2 regions of the Labrys sp. 22185 genome follow, and region 2 is predicted to be linked to the other one. Evidence: predicted binding sites of a transcription regulator. Region 2 holds the regulator's gene; the other holds the start of a gene.
What was found. Region 2 encodes LexA, which represses DNA repair genes until DNA is damaged. Its sites were predicted from a motif close to TGTTCNNNNTGTGTTCNG; they were not measured.
Positions count from the first base shown of each region.

Region 1: ssb (single-stranded DNA-binding protein) is a predicted target of LexA. The motif match lies at 6,625-6,642, and genes of this name have one in related genera.

Region 1 is NZ_JBQEPH010000002.1:549,356-558,695, forward strand. It holds gene ACTJKX_RS07180 (VOC family protein) at 25-900, opposite strand; gene ACTJKX_RS07185 (CTP synthase) at 989-2,617, opposite strand; gene secG (preprotein translocase subunit SecG) at 2,843-3,238, opposite strand; gene ACTJKX_RS07195 (lysine--tRNA ligase) at 3,361-5,058, opposite strand; gene ACTJKX_RS07200 (MarC family protein) at 5,214-5,849, shown strand; gene ssb (single-stranded DNA-binding protein) at 5,990-6,478, opposite strand; gene ACTJKX_RS07210 (hypothetical protein) at 6,899-7,339, shown strand; gene ACTJKX_RS07215 (hypothetical protein) at 7,546-9,081, opposite strand.
Region 2 is NZ_JBQEPH010000015.1:89,804-99,143, forward strand. It holds gene trpC (indole-3-glycerol phosphate synthase TrpC) at 1-726, shown strand, start outside; gene moaC (cyclic pyranopterin monophosphate synthase MoaC) at 723-1,226, shown strand; gene ACTJKX_RS24785 (molybdopterin molybdotransferase MoeA) at 1,223-2,443, shown strand; gene lexA (transcriptional repressor LexA) at 2,556-3,278, shown strand; gene ACTJKX_RS24795 (pentapeptide repeat-containing protein) at 3,307-3,990, shown strand; gene ACTJKX_RS24800 (TOBE domain-containing protein) at 4,102-4,308, opposite strand; gene ACTJKX_RS24805 (hypothetical protein) at 4,525-6,516, opposite strand; gene ACTJKX_RS24810 (type I secretion system permease/ATPase) at 7,066-9,240, shown strand; gene ACTJKX_RS24815 (HlyD family type I secretion periplasmic adaptor subunit) at 9,237-9,340, shown strand, end outside.

The DNA of each region.
Region 1 (9,340 bases), on a different contig from region 2:
CTCGTGGAGCGGTTCTCTCTCCGCTCAGGCCCTGGGCTCTTCGAAAATCAGGGCTGTGCCGAAATTGTCGGCGGCCGCTACTGCCAGGTGCTTGCGATGGCGGACGAAGGGGATGCCTGCCTGATCGAGGCGGGCAGCCATGCCATCGAGGGGCGCCGTCACCTTGAAAGCGGCAAGGCGCGGACCATCGGCCAGCGATAGCGTCGGCTCGAGGCCGAGCACGTCACGGTAGCAGTCGGGCGACATTGCCTCCACCGTCCCGCGGGGCGTGACGATCGCCATGTTCCGGGCGCTGGCGCAGACCGCCCTCGATCCGGTGAAGGCTTCGAAGAAGGGCACGGTTGCCGCCGGCTCGGCGGCCAGCATGACGATACCGCCAAGCTTGACGGCCCCGTTTGCATGGCGCTGGAAGTCGGGATTCCAGAAATTCTGCGGCTCGTGCTGCTGCGTGGCAAAAAAGCCTGACGCCGGCATGGCTGCGTCGGCGGCGAAGGCGAGCGTGAAGGCGACGCGGACCTCCGAACCATCGGGCCGCCTCGCCTGGCGTTCGAAAAAGAACGGCTCGAAACCACCGATACCGGCCTCGTCGAAGGCCAGCCTGTCGGCAGCGGCATCCTGCGCCTCGACCACCAGCATGGCGAAGCCGTCGCCATAGCGATCAAGATAATCTCGGGAGAAGGTGGCAAAACGCGAGCGATCGGCCCAGACAGCATCGGTGATGCCTTCGCTACCAACCGTGATCAGCTCCAGGAAAGTGCCCGGGAACTGCACCACATGGTTCTCGGTGCCCCAGGGGTGGCGGTTGCGGGCGCCGACCGTGAAGCCAAGCGCCCGGTAATGCGAGGCAGCGGCCTCGAGGTCGCGAACGGCAAGAACGAGATGGTCGAGACCGCGTGACATGACGCAACTCCGGATGGGGGGGCGGGTCTTCAGACCCGCTTGGAAACGAACCGGCCCATCAGGCGGGTCTGAAGACCCGCCCCCCCGATCACACCAGGCGGCTCTGTTCGACGGCAGCCGCGATGAAGCTCGAGAACAAGGGATGCGGCTCGAAGGGACGCGACTTCAGTTCGGGATGGTACTGCACGCCGATGAACCAGGGGTGGTCGGCATATTCGATCGTCTCCGGCAGCAGGCCGTCCGGCGAGGTGCCGCAGAACACCATGCCCTTGTCTTCCAGGCGCTCGCGATAGCTCATATTCACTTCGTAGCGATGGCGATGGCGCTCGGAGATCGAGACATTGTCATAGATACCGGCGATCTTGGAACCCGGCTTCAGCGTCGCCTGATAGGCGCCGAGCCGCATGGTGCCGCCGAGATCGCCGCCCTGGGCGCGCTGCTCGAGCTCGTTGCCCTTCATCCACTCGGTCATCAGGCCGACGACCGGCTCCTTCGTTGCGCCGAACTCGGTCGAATTGGCATTCTTGATGCCGGCGAGCGAACGGGCGCCCTCGATCACCGCCATCTGCATGCCGAAGCAGATGCCGAAATAAGGCACCTTGCGCTCGCGGGCGAAGGTCACCGCCTTGATCTTGCCCTCGGCGCCGCGCTGGCCGAAGCCACCGGGCACCAGGATGCCATGGACGTGCTCCAGATGCGGAGCCGGATCATCCTGCTCGAAGATCTCGCTCTCGATCCAGTCCAGCTTGACCTTGACGCCATTGGCGATGCCGCCATGGGTCAGCGCCTCGGTAAGCGACTTATAGGCATCCTTCAGGCCGGTATATTTACCGACGATGGCGATGGTAACCTCGCCCTCGGGATTGTGGATGGTCTGGGAGATCTTGCGCCAGCGCGACAGGTCCGGCTTGGGCGCATCCTCGATGCCAAAGGCGGCCAGCACCTCGGTGTCCAGCCCCTGCTCGTGATAGGCGATCGGCACGTCATAGATCGACGCGACGTCGCGCGCCTCGATCACCGCGGTCTCGCGCACATTGCAGAACAGAGCAAGCTTGCGGCGCTCCTCCTTGGGGATCTCCCGGTCGGAACGGCAGAGCAGGATATCGGGCTGGATGCCGATCGAGCGCAGTTCGGCCACCGAATGCTGCGTCGGCTTGGTCTTGAGCTCGCCGGCCGAGGGAATGAAGGGCAGCAGCGTCAGATGGGTGTAGATACAGGCGCCGCGCGGCAAATCGGACTTGATCTGACGGATCGCCTCGAAGAAGGGCAGCCCCTCGATGTCGCCGACGGTGCCGCCGATCTCGACCAGCACGAAATCCACGCCGTCATTGCCCTTGAGGACGAAGTCCTTGATGGCATTGGTGACATGCGGGATGACCTGGATGGTGGCGCCGAGATAGTCGCCGCGCCGTTCCTTGGTGATGATGTCGAGATAGATCCGGCCCGTGGTGATGTTGTCGTCCTTGGAGGCCGGACGCCCGGTGAAGCGCTCGTAATGGCCGAGGTCGAGGTCGGTTTCGGCCCCGTCGTCGGTGACGAAGACCTCGCCATGCTCATACGGGCTCATCGTGCCCGGATCGACATTGAGATAGGGATCGAGTTTGCGAAGGCGGACTTTGTAGCCGCGCGCCTGCAAAAGGGCGCCGAGGGCGGCTGATGCCAACCCTTTTCCAAGCGAGGAGACCACGCCGCCGGTGATGAAAATGTACCGCGTCATGGACCCCCACTTAGACAAAAACACAATGATTCGACGAGCGGGCAATCGCTGCCCGCAGGATTATTTTCAAGTGACGCAAAGCGTTTTGCGATTTGGTGGAATCACCAAGAATCGCAAAGACGCGTCGGAACAATGAGTTAGAGCAAATAAGCGTTCGAGCTTGAACGCGCTTTGCTCTAGGACGCTACAGTCCCGAGCCCGACAATCACGCTGCCGGGCTGTTCATTACGGCTTGGCCGGTGCAGCCGGTTCGCCACCGCCCTGCAGCTGGTCGAACACCGATCCGCCATTGGACGGGGCCGGAGCCGGAGCCGCCGGTGCGGGCTGGGCAGGCGTGGCCGGCTGGCTGGTCGGCGCGGCCGGACGATATTGATCGAGCAGCGAACCACCCGGATGGCTCTGCTGATTGGCAAGAATCGTCAAGAGCAGGCTGGTGATGAAGAAGGCAGCCGCGAGGCCCGCCGTCGTCCGCGTCAGCAGATTCGCCTGGCCGCGTCCGGTCATGAAACCGCCCGAGCCGCCGCCGATGCCGAGCCCCCCGCCTTCGGAGCGCTGCAACAGCACCACAACAACAAGGGCCAGGACCACCATCAGGTGGATCGAGATGAGAACGGTTTGCATGGACTGATCCGGAAAGAATTCGGGCGCGTTCCTACACGAAGCGAGGGCCGCTGACTACCCCTGTCATATGGGAAGCTGGCATGAGTTGCGCCAGCCCCCCCCGTTCTTGAAGCTCAGGCGGGCTACCTGGCGGCGACAAACGCCTCGTGCTCGCGCACGAGTTCGCCCGACAGCGCCTTGGCAATCAGGGTCCGTGTCTCCGGGATACCGTAGATCGCCGCAAAGGAGCCGAAGCGCGGGCCGCGCTGCTCGCCCAGGAGAATGCGATAGAGCGTGTTGAACCACTCCAGCGAGACGCCGGGGCGCTCGGGCGTGGCGCCCTTGGCCTTGAAGTCCTGATAGGGCGGCAAGCTGCGGCCGACATCATAGACCTTGTCCTGTATCATCGCCGCATCGGCATCGGCCGGCAGCTCGCCGAGGGCGTCGGACAGCGCCACGAGGGCGGCGCGCTCGGCGTCATCAGGCACCGAATACTGCTTGGCCGGCTTCACGAAGTCCCGGAAATAGCGGATCGCGTACTCGACCAGCCTGTCGAGCTGCGGATGGGTCTGCGGCGATGCATCCGGCGCATGGCGGCGCAGGAAGCCCCACAGCACATCCTTGTTCTCCGCATTGGCGACGGCAACCAGATTGAGCAGCAGCGCGAAATTGATCGTAGTCCGCGCGCCTTCCTGGCCGATCGTCTCTGGGGCCGGTGGATTTCCGCCGTGAATATGCCAAACCGGGTTGCCGAGCTGGTTCTTGGCATCCTGTCGCCCGAATCCGCCCAGAAACTGCAGATACTCGTCGACGGCTCGCGGAATGACGTCGAAATGCAGCTTCTTGGCCGAGCGTGGCGACTGGTACATGTACAATGCCAGGCTCTCCGGCGTGGCATAGGTCAGCCATTCGTCGATGGTCAGGCCGTTGCCCTTCGACTTCGAGATCTTCTGGCCGTGCTGGTCGAGGAAGAGCTCGTAGACATAGTGCTCCGGGGCGGTACCGCCGAGGATCTCGCAAATGGCGTCATAGACCGGCGCGTTGGTCTGGTGGTCCTTGCCGAACATCTCGAAGTCGACATCGAGCGCCGCCCAGCGCGCGCCGAAATCGGGCTTCCATTGCAGCTTCACCTTGCCGCCGGTGACCGGCAGCGTCTTGTCAACACCGTCCTCGTCGGTGAAGGTAATGGTACCCGCCTTGGCATTCACATCCTTGAGCGGCACATAGAGCACCCGTCCACTGCTCGGAGAGATCGGCAGGAACGGCGAATAGGTCGCCTGCCGCTCCTCGCCGAGGGTCGGCAGCATGACGGCCATGATCTCGTCGTACTTTTCGGCAGCCTTCAGCAGCACGGCATCGAGCTTGCCGGATGCGTAGTATTCCGTCGCGCTGGCGAATTCGTAGTCGAACCCGAACGTATCGAGGAAGCGGCGGAGCATGGCGTTGTTGTGATCGCCGAAGCTCTTGTAGTCGCCGCCAAACGGGTTGGGAACACGGGTCAGCGGCATCTGCAAATAGGGCTTGAGCGCTTCGGGATCCGGCACATTGTCCGGGATCTTGCGCATGCCGTCCATATCGTCGGAGAAGCAGAGCAGCCGGGTCGGGACGCGATCTTCCGTCAACAGGCGAAAGGCATTGCGCACCATGGTGGTCCGCGCGACCTCGCCGAAGGTACCGATATGCGGCAGGCCCGAGGGACCATAGCCGGTCTCGAACAGGACCTCTTTCTTGTCGCCGGACCGCTTCTGCAGACGGGCGACGAGCTTCCTCGCCTCCTCGAATGGCCAGGCGGCGGAGACATTGGCGGCCGCGACGAGCTCGGCCGGATAGAGATTTGACATGTTCGATCCGATTTTTTCTGCTGCTTGTGGAGGGGAAGCCAGGCGGCGTGCGAGACGGCTTGATTTCCCTCGACCTCAAGCGGAAGGCACAGCCATATTCAGGCCGGGCCGCAGCGTCAATCTTGGCGCAAGCAAATGATCGATCGAGGACCTTCATGGCGCCGCTTCTGGACTATCTGACTGCAGCTCTCGTCACCCTGCTCGTGGTGGTCGATCCGCCCGGTCTCGGCCCGATCTTCCTGGGCGTCACGCGTGGCATGAACAAGGAGCAACAGCATTCGGTCGGCTGGCGGGCCAGCGTGATCGGATTCGGCGTGCTCGCCTTCTTCGCCATTGCCGGCGAACCCTTCCTCAGGCTGCTCGGCATCACCACTCCGGCCTTTCGCATCGCCGGCGGCTTGCTTCTGTTCGCCATCGCCTACGAAATGGTGTTCGACCGCTCCAACACCCGTAAGAGCGAGACCGCGGAGACAGCCATCACCAAGGACTTCATCTCCAATGTCGCCGCCTTCCCGCTGGCGATCCCGCTGATCGCCGGCCCCGGCGCCATCACCGCGGTGATGCTGCTCTCGGCCCAGGCCCATGGCGAGCCCGCCAAATTCGCCTCCCTGTTTCTCGTCATCGCCTTCGTCACGGCCTGCTGCTACGTCTCGTTCCGGCTCGCCGGGGTGATCAATAAGCTGCTCGGGATCACCGGCAATGTCGTGCTGACGCGGCTTCTCGGCATCGTGCTGTCGGCCCTGGCTGTGCAGTTCATCGTCGACGGGGTCAGAGCGATCGTGGCCGGATAGCGGGCCCGCAGCGCGTCCGGCTTCTTTTCCGTCACCGGGGCGGCGCGATGATCGCGCTTCCTGACGCGCCCGACAGCAAAACGCCGGCCACAGCACGTGACCGGCGCTTCGGATAGCCTGTCGATGGGCCTCGTACGATTTCAGAACGGGATGTCGTCATCCATGTCGGCCGAGGAGAACTTGCTCGAGCCGGCCGGCGCCGGGCGACGTTCCATCGGGCTCGACGAGCCGAAATCATTGCCCTGATAGTCCCGGCCGCCATCGCCTTGCCCGCCGCCACGCGAATCCAGGAGGGTCATCTCGCCGCGATAGCGCTGCAGCACGATCTCGGTGGAATATTTCTCCACGCCCGAGGCATCGTTGTATTTGCGGGTCTGGAGCTGGCCCTCGAGATAAACCTTGGAACCCTTCTTCAGATATTGCTCTGCGATGCGCGCCAGCCCTTCATTGAAGATGACCACGCTGTGCCACTCGGTCTTCTCCTTGCGCTCGCCGGTGGCCTTGTCACGCCAGCTCTCCGTCGTGGCGATACGCAAATTGACGACCGGTTCGCCCGAATTGAGCCGCCGCACTTCCGGATCGCGGCCGAGATTACCGACCAGAATGACCTTGTTCACCGAGCCCGACATCGAGGCTTCCTTCCTTCGCTTCACAGCCTGCCGGCCGAGCCGGCCCGCACGCCCCATGGCGCCGCGAGGGGCGCCTCCATCATTCCTGCTCTAGCATGCTCCCGGCGCCACACCCGCAAAGGAATTGGCTTCATGCACAACTAGTTTGTTCCACATTTGTTCACACAATGCAAGCACCCGACTTAACTATCCGCTTACCAAACCGCGCCAAAGGCCCTGCCATGTCGAACTTGGCCATTTCGCCTCGAATCATGTGGGAATCTGCCGTATCCGGCCAAGAAAACCTTGCCTTTGCCCGATAACTTGCCCAACAAGCAGGTCGAAAATCCGAGCCGCGCTTTCCGTCATCGCTCTTTCGCCACATTGGGCGTGCAGGGGAGCCGCACACTTCAATTCTTAGTTCCATACGAGGGCAGCAACATGGCAGGACCAGGACAACAGCGCGAAGCGAGCGACGGGGCCAACACGGTAGCGGCTCTGGGTTTGCGGCGCGCCGCTTTGCGCGGCATGCTCGCTTCCCCGATCATCGATGCCGACGACCAGAAGGGCCTGCGCGACGAACTCGTCGCCGAACTGCGCTCCATCGCCAATTCGATCTCCCGCGCTCCCGCCAAGAACGCGGTCGAGCTCTGCGCCAAGCTCGACGTGCTCGGTGAGGAATATCGTCCCGACGGCGACAGCGGTTCCATTCGCGAGCTGATCGCCTCGATCCGCCGCGACGTCGTCAGCCTGACCGGCCGCCCTGCGGCCCAGGAGCGCGCCTCCTTCCAGACGATCCGCCCGCTGCACAATGCGCGCGCCGCCGAAACGACCCAGCAGCCGGCTGCGGCCGAAGCAGCTGGCGAAGCCAAGGCTGACTAAGCCTTTCTTCGTCGCCGGAAACATCACCCCCGCGGAGCGATCCGCGGGGGTTTTTCTTTGGACTTCCGCCCCCCCCCCTCTGGAACTGCCGGGAGCAAGGCGCGTCCGATCGATTTCGCCTCGTGGCGCAACGCCTCGCCCCAAACGAAAGGGGCAGGCTCGCGCCTGCCCCTTCAACACACCGGCATCCGGACCGACAAGCGCCCTTATTGAGCGTTGTCGCCCTCGCCTTCGTCGTCGCTGCTGCCGCCTTCGTCGCCACCACCGGCACCGCCGCCGCTGCCGGCGCTGAGCACCTGGCCGTTGACGCTCACCGCCTTGGTCGCCGCGTCGAAATCGACATCCCAGACAGCCTTGCCGTCAGCACCGGTCTTGGCCAGTCCCTTGATCAGGGCGATGCCCATCAGGGCAGATTCCTTGTTGGGAACCTGCGCTGCGTTCACCGCCGCGATGATCTGGTCGAGATTGGTGGCAGAAATCGTCACCTTGCCCTTCTGGCTCGGCATGACGCTCATCTTGCCTTCAGCGCTCACGGCGCCGGCCGGGGCGGTGAAGGTGCTGGGCGCCAGGGTCACATGCGGCTGTCCGGCCATGAAGAGGGCCAGGAATTGCGGCGTCAGCTCGTTGGGGATCGGCGGATCCTTGCTCGCATCGAAATTCTCGATCGCCAGCTTGGTGATGGCCTCGAGATCGACGCCCTCGAACTTCACATCGATATTGCCCTGGCCCGGAACCAGCGGAGCCACCCAGCCTGGGATGACCGGAGACTGCGGCAGCACCAGCCCATCATATTTGATGTCGATGCCGTAGGAGGCATCCTTGACCGCACCGGTCATGCCGACGCCGTAGCTGAGGCTGCCAAGCTTGACCGGACCGACAGGCGTGTCGATGGTGACTTCATTCAGCTTGGTGGTGCCGGACAGGTTGTTCCACAGCGGCAGGGCTGCAGTCAGCTTCTGCTTGATCTCGGCCTGCTTGGCGATCAGTTCCTTGGGATCCTTGGAATTGGCGGCCATGCCAATGAATTCCAGCACCGTGGAAAGCTGGAAATTGTCGATCTTGCCATCGGTGGTCAGCGACTTGGCCGCGACCTTGATGGTCAGGGGCTTGGTCTTGCCGACGATGTTCTCGACGAAATCGGTGGCCGAACCGGTGGTGCTGACGTCGACGCCCCCACCGCTGCCGGCGGCTCCGGTCAGCTTGGAGGTGATCGCGCCCATGCTCGCGGTCACGGTGCTCTCCGCATCGTCCATGTCCATCGACATCGAGGCGCAGGTCGCTTCATAGCTCGAGAAGGTCGAGATCTTGGGATCGAACACGCCAGTCGACTTGCAAGGCGCCGTAACCTTCATCGCGAAAGGCTTGTCACCCTGGGTGCCGCTGAAATTGTAGTTGATCGGCGAATCGCTGGTCACCGCATAGGTGCCGTCCGAATTGGGCGTGGCCAGATAGGTGATCGGATCGAAGCTCGCAGTGACGCCGGCTCCCTTGAGCTGGGCTAGGGTGGAGCCGAGGTCGAGCTTCACGGCATAGGCGCTGCCCTGCGGGGTAATGGACAGGATGCCCTTCTCGAAAAGGCCGCTGCCGAGTGTCTTGGCGAGGCTGTCCTGCAGTTGCTTGGCGCCATCCGCCGATACGCCCTGCGCAAAGGCGGGAGCGCTCAGCAGCGTCGCGGCCAGCAGCGTGCTCCGAAAGGCCAGCCTGGCGGCAGGGCTGCGGCGTTTCATGCGAAGAAGTTGCATGGAGTTTCCTTCAGTGGGTGGTAAGCCGTTTCGCGGCGCACTCTTAACGCAGAATCAAGAGGTGCGCACGCCTGGGTCGATGAAAGAGCGGTGGACGTTCAGAGCCGGCTTCGGACCGGTACAGCAGCACTAGGCCCCGTCAGGATCGGAAACGAGGTGCCGAAACGCACATGACACATTCGATAGTCTCCGTGACGGGAGCGTTTATCACGCTGTGGGCGGATCATCCTGAGGCTGTTATGGATTATGGATGAAGCAG
Region 2 (9,340 bases):
GAGCTGATCAAGTTGGCGGACCGGGCCAGCCCCGTACGCGGCTTCCAGAGGGCCCTCCAAGCCAAGCTCGACGCCGGCGATACTGCTTTGATTGCCGAGATCAAGAAGGCGAGTCCGTCCAAAGGCCTGATCCGCGCCGATTTCGACCCTCCGACACTTGCCCGCGCCTATGAAGCCGGCGGAGCAGCCTGTCTTTCCGTGCTGACCGACGAGCCCTCCTTCCAGGGGCGGCCCGAGTTCCTCACCGCGGCACGTGCGGCGGTATCGCTGCCCGCCTTGCGCAAGGACTTCCTCTACGATCCCTACCAGGTGGTGGAAGCAAGAGCCTGGGGTGCCGACTGCATCCTGGTGATCATGGCCAGCGTCACCGACGCCGAAGCCCGTGCGCTGATCGCGGCCGCCAAGGACTGGTCCCTCGACGTGCTGTGCGAGATCCACAATCACGACGAGCTCGAGCGGTCCCTCACGCTCGATGTCGGCATGATCGGCATCAACAATCGCGATCTCAACGACTTTGTCACCCGCCTGGAGACGACCGAGACACTGGCGCCGCTGGTACCCGGCGATCGTCTCCTGGTCGGCGAAAGCGGCATCTTCACACCCGGCGACGTCCAGCGCCTGCAGAAGGCTGATGTCAACACCTTCCTGGTCGGCGAGAGCCTGATGCGCCAGGCCGACGTCGCCGCCGCCACGCGTGCCCTGCTGTCTGTGGACCAGGCGGCATGAGCCGGCAAAATACGAATCCTGGCCTTACCCATCTCGACGCCTCCGGCGAGGCGAACATGGTCGATGTTTCGCAAAAGGCCGTGACGAGCCGCACCGCAGTCGCCGAAGGGCGGGTGGTGATGCAGCGCGAGACGCTCGACCTCGTGTTGTCGGGCGATGCCAAGAAAGGTGATGTTCGCGCCACGGCCCGCATCGCCGGTATCATGGCCGCCAAGAAAACCCATGAACTCATTCCGCTCTGCCACCCGCTGCTCCTCAGCAAGGTCGCCGTCGAGATCGAGCCCGACACCGCTCTGCCCGGTCTGACGGTGCGGGCGACAGCCAAGGTCGCGGGTCAGACCGGCGTGGAGATGGAAGCGCTGACCGCTGTTTCCGTCGCCTGCCTGACCATCTATGACATGGTCAAAGCCGCCGACCGGGGCATGCGCATCGAGGCGATCAGGCTCGTAGAGAAGTCCGGCGGCAAATCCGGCGATTGGCATGCGGAGGAAAATCCATGAGCCTGCTTCCCGTCGCGGACGCGCTGGCCAAGGTGGTTGCCGGCGTCACCCCGCTTCCTGTCGAAACCGTGCCACTGCACGCCACGCGCGGACGCGTGCTTGCTTCCGCCATCACCGCGCTGAGAACCCAGCCCGGCTTCAACGCCTCGGCCATGGACGGTTATGCAGTACGCGTGGATGACGCCAAGCAGGGAGCCAGCCTCGAATTGATCGGCGAGTCTGCCGCCGGGCATGGCTATGCCGGTCGGGTCGGCGAGAACCAGGCCGTGCGCATCTTTACGGGCGCGCCCGTACCTGACGGCGCCGACACCGTGGTGATCCAGGAACAGACCCGGCGCGACGGCAATCGCGTCATCCTGGAGGCCACGGCCAAGCCCGGCCAGCATATCCGGGGCCGCGGACTGGATTTTGCCGAAGGCCGTGAGGCCCTGAGGCCTGGAACCGTCATCGGCCCCCGCGATATCGCCCTCGCCGCCGCAATGAACCACCCTGGTCTGCCGGTCCACCGCCGCCCCAAGGTCGCCATCCTCGCCACCGGCGACGAACTGGTATTGCCCGGCCAGGCCATCGGCGAAAACCAGATCGTTGCCTCCAACAATTTCGCCATCCGCGCCCTTGTCGAGGCCGAAGGCGGCGAAGTGCTCGACCTCGGCATCGCCAGCGACGACTTCCCGGCCCTGGAAGCCGCCATCAAGCGAGCTCGCGCCGAAAAGGCCGATGTGCTCGTCACCATCGGTGGCGCCTCCGTCGGCGATCACGATCTGATACAGACCGCGTTGACCCGCGAAGGCATGCGGCTCGGCTTCTGGAAAATCGCGATGCGGCCAGGCAAGCCGCTGCTGCATGGGCGGCTCGGCGCCATGCACATCCTCGGACTGCCGGGCAATCCGGTCTCCTCCGTGGTTTGCGGCGTCCTCTTCCTGGTGCCGCTGCTGCGCGCGTTGCTTGGCCGTTCCGACGCCGGCCCGCCACGCCGCAAGGCCGTCTTTGCCCGCTCCTGGCCGGCCAACGATGTCCGCGAGGACTATATACGGGCCCGCTTCCTGCTTGACGATACGTCAGACATCCTCAAGGTGGAGCCATTGGCACTGCAGGATTCGTCGCTCGTCAGCGTGATGCAGCATGCCGACTGCCTGGTGATCCGGCCGCCCTTCGCACCCGAAGCAAAGGCGGGTGAGACCTGCGAGATCATCGATCTTCGTGCGGCCGGCTATTGACCACGTCTTTAACCTGAACTTCATTGTTGCAGAACACAGTAGGAACATGTAGCACTGTTCTTGTTTTGTTTACACCTTCACCGTGATTCGCGGCCGCCACGACGGGATAGCCATGCTGACCAAGAAACAACATGAATTGCTTCGGTTCATTCATGAGCGCCTGAAGGAACAGGGTGTGCCTCCTTCCTTCGATGAGATGAAGGAAGCACTGGACCTCAGGTCTAAGTCCGGCATTCACCGCCTGATCATGGCGCTGGAGGAGCGTGGCTTCATTCGGCGCCTGCCCAACCGCGCCCGTGCGCTGGAAGTGGTGCGCCTGCCCGAATCGGCGGTGCCGAGCGGTGGCGGCCTGTCGCTCGCCTCTTCCCAGCGTGGTTTCCGCCCCAATGTAATCGAGGGCAATCTCGGCAAGGTTCGCCCCGTCAGGCCTGAAATTGACGACGAGGTCGGCCGGCCGGTCCTCGTCCCGGTGATGGGGCGTATCGCCGCCGGCACGCCGGTCTCCGCCATCCAGTCCAAGAGCCACACCATCAGCGTCACGCCGGAAATGTTGTCCTCCGGCGATCATTTCGCCCTGGAAGTGCGCGGCGATTCCATGATCGAAGCCGGTATCTTCGACAATGACACCGTGCTTATCCGCCGCCAGGACCACGCCGATACCGGCGACATCGTCGTGGCACTGATCGACGACGAGGAGGCGACACTCAAGCGCCTGCGCAAGCGCGGAGCCTCCATCGCACTGGAGGCCGCCAATCCGGCCTATGAAACCCGTATCTTCGGGCCCGACCGGGTGCAGATCCAGGGCAAGCTGGTCGGTTTGTTCCGTCGCTATTGAGCGTGGCCGACATCGTGGCTTGCCGGCTATGAACGCGCTTCGCGCGATCGCGAACTGCAGCTTGCGGCGCCGCGATGTCGAAAACCTGCTCGCGACGAAGCTTCCCCATTCCCTCGTCGATTGCGAGATGGAGGAGTGCGATCTTTCGCGTCTCGATCTCTCTCATTGGGCCTTCGAGCGCTGCAGGCTCAGAAACGCCAAGCTGGTCGGCGCCAGGCTTGCCAATACACTCTGGCGCAACTGCAAGGCGAGCGGCGCCGATTTCCGTGGCACGGACCTAGAGGAAGCGGCGTTCCGCACCGGTGATTACAGCAATACCAGCTTCCGGCGCGCCAAGGCGGCCTCGACGGCTTTTACCGGTTGCAAGCTGACCGGGGCGGACCTCTCCGAAACCTCGGGGCTGGGGCTGGTTTTCGAGGAAGTTCTGCTGATGTCGGCCAAGCTGCCGGCCTTTTCCTTCCGAAAGAGCGTGCTGCGTCGCCTCGACTTCACCCAGGCCGATTTGCGCCAATGTGATTTTCGCGAGGCGATCTTCGAGGAATGCAGTCTGCGTGATGCCAATCTTGTCGATGCTCGCTTCGAGGGTGCCGACTTGCGCGGTGCCGATCTCGGCGGGCTGAAGCTGGCAGACACCCGTTATTTCAAGGGCGCCACGATCTCGAAAGGCCAGGCCGGCCAATTGCTGGCCGAACTGGGCTTGCGGATTGCCTGAGAGAGCCTTCGGAATTCGCAGGCTAATCCGCTCGACACCAGGCAACCAGGAGTGCTCGAACCACTATTCGCCCGAGCACCGCCGAAGGTCGTCATGAACCGGGAAGACAGGTCAGTCGACAGCAATCATGACGTCTGAGGCCTTGATGACGGCATAGGCATTCTGGCCGGGCTTGAGATTGAGGTCGTCGACGGCCTCATTGGTGATCGACGCGGTAATGATGGTGCCGTTGACCTCGAGCTGGATGTGGGAGGTCGTCTGCCCCTTCGTCACGCTCTTGATCGTGCCCTTGATCTGGTTGCGGGCGCTGATTTTCATGAAACTTCCCTTGGCGACGCGAAAGACGCGATCATCATCATTCCTGAAGCAATGTCCACCGGCAAATACTGGTGAAATTAGCGTGGTGGTGGCCCCTTCCAGACGGCGGGTACGATCGGGGTAACCGCCTCAAAACGCGCGATCGTTACCCCGAAAATTGCGGGCGGAGGCCCATGGGGCCGCCACCTTCTCGCTCAGACGCGATGTAGCCAACGCTCAGGTGAGGCCGATGATGTCGCTGCTTTGCAAATTGACCGTGCCCTGGATCGCGATCTGAAAATCCGCCTTCTTGTCACCATTTATATCGCCCTGCAGCATGGTCTGCCCACCCTGGAAGATATAACGCAGTTCACCCGACGAGCCGGTGAAATCGCTATTGGCGATCAGGCTGTGGAACTCCTGAAAACTGAGGTCGATTTTGTCCTCGCCTTGGGTGAAGTCCATGATCGTGTCGGTTGCCGCACGGGTCAATCCGCTGTCCTTGACGCCCAGCAGTTTGAAGATGTCGTTGCCGCCCTCCCCCCAAAGGATGTCGGCTCCAACGCCGCCGGCGATGACGTCGTTGCCGTCATTGCCGTGCAGTGTTTCCGCTATCGCTCCGCCGACGATGGTGTCGTTGCCGGCCGTGCCCCACACGATCTCGAAGCCCTTCACATTCTCGCTGCCGCCGGACGTGCCGAAGGTTGCGGTCTGAGCATTCAGGCCGAGAGCCGCCGTGGTGCCCAGATTGATATTGAGCGGGTCGGTCGTAGCGGGATCGACAGTGAAGACGTCGATCCCGGTGCTGCCATCCACCTTGTCGGTACCGCCATCGTTCGAGGCAAAATAGACGTCATTGCCCGCGCCGAGGCCATAGATGTCGTTGCCGGCCTGATCGTGGACATATTCGACACTGGCGCCACCGACAAAGGTATCGTTGCCCGCCCCCAGATAGAAGTCGCCGGTCACCAGACCGGCACCGGACTCGGTGAACTTGTCGTTGCCAGCTCCGGTCTGGACATTGCCGTAGATGGTACCGCTGTTGGTGATGGTATTACCGCCATCGCCACCATAGACACCCCTATAGATCGTCTTGCTGTTGGTGAGGGTGTTGACCCCCTCGCCCAGATCGATGCCGTCGACGCTGCCCGAATTGGTGATCTTGTCGTTGCCGTTGCCAGCCGAGATGAAACCATAGATCACGCCGCTATTGGTCGCCGTATCATCTCCCGTACCCAGCCAGACGGCGCCATCGATCTCCTTGCCGTTGGTAAGGCTGTCATTGCCGGCACCGAGGTCCAACGCGCCTTGGAAGTACTGGTCGCTTCCAGTGTCGTAGCCATAGGCCGTGTCGCCGACGATCAACCCCGTATTGCTGATGACGTCGGCTCCCAAACTTCCAAGTATCGTCCCGTACAACTTTCCTGAGTTCTTGATGGTACTGTTGCCTTGCCAAAGGCCTATCGAAACCTGGACATCCCGCTGAGTATCGTCTGCGAAAGTCAGGAGCTGATCATTGCCGATTACAATGCCCGAGTTCGTAACGACATTCTTGCCTTCGTTGATCAGGATCGAACCATCGATCTCTCCGGTATTGGTGACGGTATTGCCGGCGGTCGGGACTCCCAGGGAATTCAGCGGAGCCCCGCCAAAGAGACCGATGTCGCCTTGAATCAGCTTGCTGTTGGTAATGCTGCCAAGCCCGCCGGACCGAATGGCATAACCGCTATCCGTAGAGATCGTCCCGGCGTTCGTCACCGTCAATGTCGCAGCGCTGTTATTATAGATTCCGAAATCGCCACCAGAAATGGTCGCGCCTGCCAGATTCTTTACGGAGATTTTTGCGTTGGAATAGAGATTGCTGCCTGAATCGCCGACGTAATAGATGGCCCCCGCATCCCCTCGGATAATTCCTGAATTCGCGACATCCAAGGCCGCATTTGTCCCGATGCCGTAGAGGGAACCGTAGATGGAGCCTTCCGTTCCCACATTGACCTTTGTCGTTACAAGGGTGCTCGTGGGCGGCGCGTTCACGGCAAGGCCGTCTCCTTGCAGGCCGCTAACCCCGCCATTGATCGTTACAGTCCAGGGGCCGCCGTCGAGCTGGAGCCCCAGACTGTCGGCGGAAATAATGTAGGAATCCAAATTTACCTTGTAGGTGCTTCCTGCTGCACCCGTCGCGAAAACGCTGTCATGGGTGATACCGGTTGGAAGTACAATGTTGCTCATGGAGAATTCCTGGCCTGCGCTCAGTTAGCGATGGAATACCTGACATCCAAGCCACTTCACCTTATCGGCTTGGCAGTGAGAACGATCGCGAGCATACATGACGTCTGGTATCCATGCGATGGCTTTACTCGATCTCCATGAAAATATTTTCAAGCCAGAGCAATATTCGCCCCAAAAACAAAACACGATTTTTATAATAGAAATTTACGCTGGATATTTAGTCTAATTTATCAAAATTTTTCCTTGAAAAGATTTTCACAATCATATTTAAAACTAAAATTTATTATAAAAATATTATAGAACATTGAAATTCATTGCAAAAACGCCCAAACCCTTATTTGTCATTTATACAGACCTGCCTGCCAATTAATGATTTGGTCCTTTAACGATCTTTCTTTGTAATGTACTGTAAAATCGTCGCACTGTCGCAACGGCGGCGTTGTCAGTTGGTCGTAAGATTAAATCCGGGTTGAATTAATGATGGTCGGTTAGTTTGCGTTCCTTGCCACTGCGAGCACTTGCGACTAGGTCGCCCGAGGTCTTCCACTCATGAACGAAATATCACAGAGCACGGGAGAGCCAGAGAAACTCGACTCCGGCCTCGCTGCGCTATGCGGTGTGGCAAACTATTTCCGAATTGCAGCCGATCCCATGCATATGCGCCGGGAGCTTGCGCTGGGAAACAGAGAGAGCACCAATGTCGATCTGGTTCGAGCCGCAGCCATCGTCGGTCTCAAGGCTCGCACCATCAATGCGGCCAAGGCCAAACGCCTGCAGTCCATTCCGGTGCCGGCCATCGTCAAGCTGCGGGAGGGGGCCCATGCCATCTATGGAGGCTTGATGGCCTCCGGAGACTATCGGTTGGTCGATCCTGTCACGCGCGTGGCACGCGGCGTGTCGGTGGAAGACCTGCTCGATCAGATCGAGCCGGAGGTCATCTTGGTCGCCCGCCGTCTCAAGGGCCCTGGCATCGATCCAAAAGCCTTCAGCCTACGCTGGTTCTTGCCCTCGATCTGGCGCTACCGCAAGCCACTGGCCCATGTCCTGGTCGCATCGATCTTCGTGCAGATCTTCGCGCTGATCACGCCGCTCTTCTTCCAGGTGATCGTCGACAAGGTCCTGGTGCATCAGGGCTATTCGACGCTCCTCGTGCTGGTCCTCGGCCTGGTGATCATCGGTGTCTTCGACGTTTCGCTGCAATATCTGCGCACCTATGTCCTTTCGCATACGACGAGCCGCATCGATGTCGAGCTTGGCCGCCGCCTCTTCCATCACCTGCTACGCTTGCCGCTCGGCTATTTCGAGACCAGGGCGGCAGGCCAGACCGTCGCCCGCGTGAGGGAGCTCGAGACGATACGCTCCTTTCTGACAGGCCAGGGCCTGTTCTCGGCGATCGACCTGTTCTTCACCTTCATCTTCATCGCCGTTCTCTTCCTCTATTCCTGGAAGCTGACGCTGATCGTCATCGCGGCGATCCCGCTCTATTTGATCATCACCCTGCTGGTGCGTCCGCATCTGCGAGACAAGGTCAAGCAGAAGTTCAACACGGGAGCCGAAAGCCAGCAATTCCTGGTCGAGACCGTGGTGGGCATCCAGACGCTCAAAGCCGCGGCCGTCGAGCCGGCTACGCAGTCGCAATGGGAGGAGCGGCTCGCCGCCTATGTCCGCACGGCCTTCGATGCAACGCTCCTGGCGAGCATCGGCCAGAACGCCATTCAATATGTCAGCAAGCTGATGACGGCCGCCCTGCTCTTTTTCGGCGCCATGGCCGTGATCCGCGGCGAGATCACGGTAGGCGAACTCGTTGCTTTCAACATGATCTCCGGGCAGGTGATGCAACCCATCCTGCGCCTATCGCAGTTGTGGCAGGATTTCCAGCAGGTGCAGGTTTCCATCGAAAGACTGGGAGACATTCTCAACACCGTTCCGGAACATTCACCCCGGATGCCGTTGGCGTTGCCGACGCCGCGCGGACAGATTGCCTTCCGGAACGTATCCTTCCGCTACAGAGCCGGTTTGCCGGAAGTTCTCAAAACCATCACCCTGCAGATCAATCCGGGCGAGGTGATCGGCATTGTCGGTCCGTCGGGTTCGGGCAAATCGACGTTGACCAAGCTGATCCAGCGTCTCTACACGCCGGTAGAGGGACAGATCTTTCTCGACGGAGCCGATATTTCACAGGTCGACCCGGCTTGGCTGCGCAGCAATATCGGCGTGGTCCTGCAGGAAAACCTGCTGTTTCACCGTTCGGTTCACGACAATATCGCCTTGGCCAATCCAACGATGTCACGCGGCGCAGTGATGCAGGTCGCACGCCTTGCCGGCGCCGACGAATTCATCAGCAAGCTGCCGAGCGGCTACGAGACCATCATCGAGGAACGCGGCGCCAATCTCTCGGGTGGGCAAAGACAGCGCCTCGCCATTGCCCGTGCTTTGGCAACCAATCCGCCGATCCTCATTTTCGACGAGGCCACGAGCGCCCTCGACTATGAGAGCGAGCGTGTCATCCATCGTAACATGCGACAGATCGTCAAGGGGCGCACGGTCATCATCATCGCCCACCGGCTTGCCGCCGTCAGGAACTGCAACCGCATCATCAGCATGGCCGATGGGCGCATTGTCGAGATCGGCACGCATGACGCATTGGTGGCGAGAAAAGGTGGTCTCTATGCTCATCTGTGGGCGCTGCAGACCAGCCAGGCGAGTGGGGAGGACGTATCGTGAGTACCGCCTCACTCTCCACCGCACGCAAGCGGCCCACACCGCGGCGATCCGATCAGGAGTTCCTGCCGGCGGCGCTCGAAATTCTGGAAACCCCGGCGTC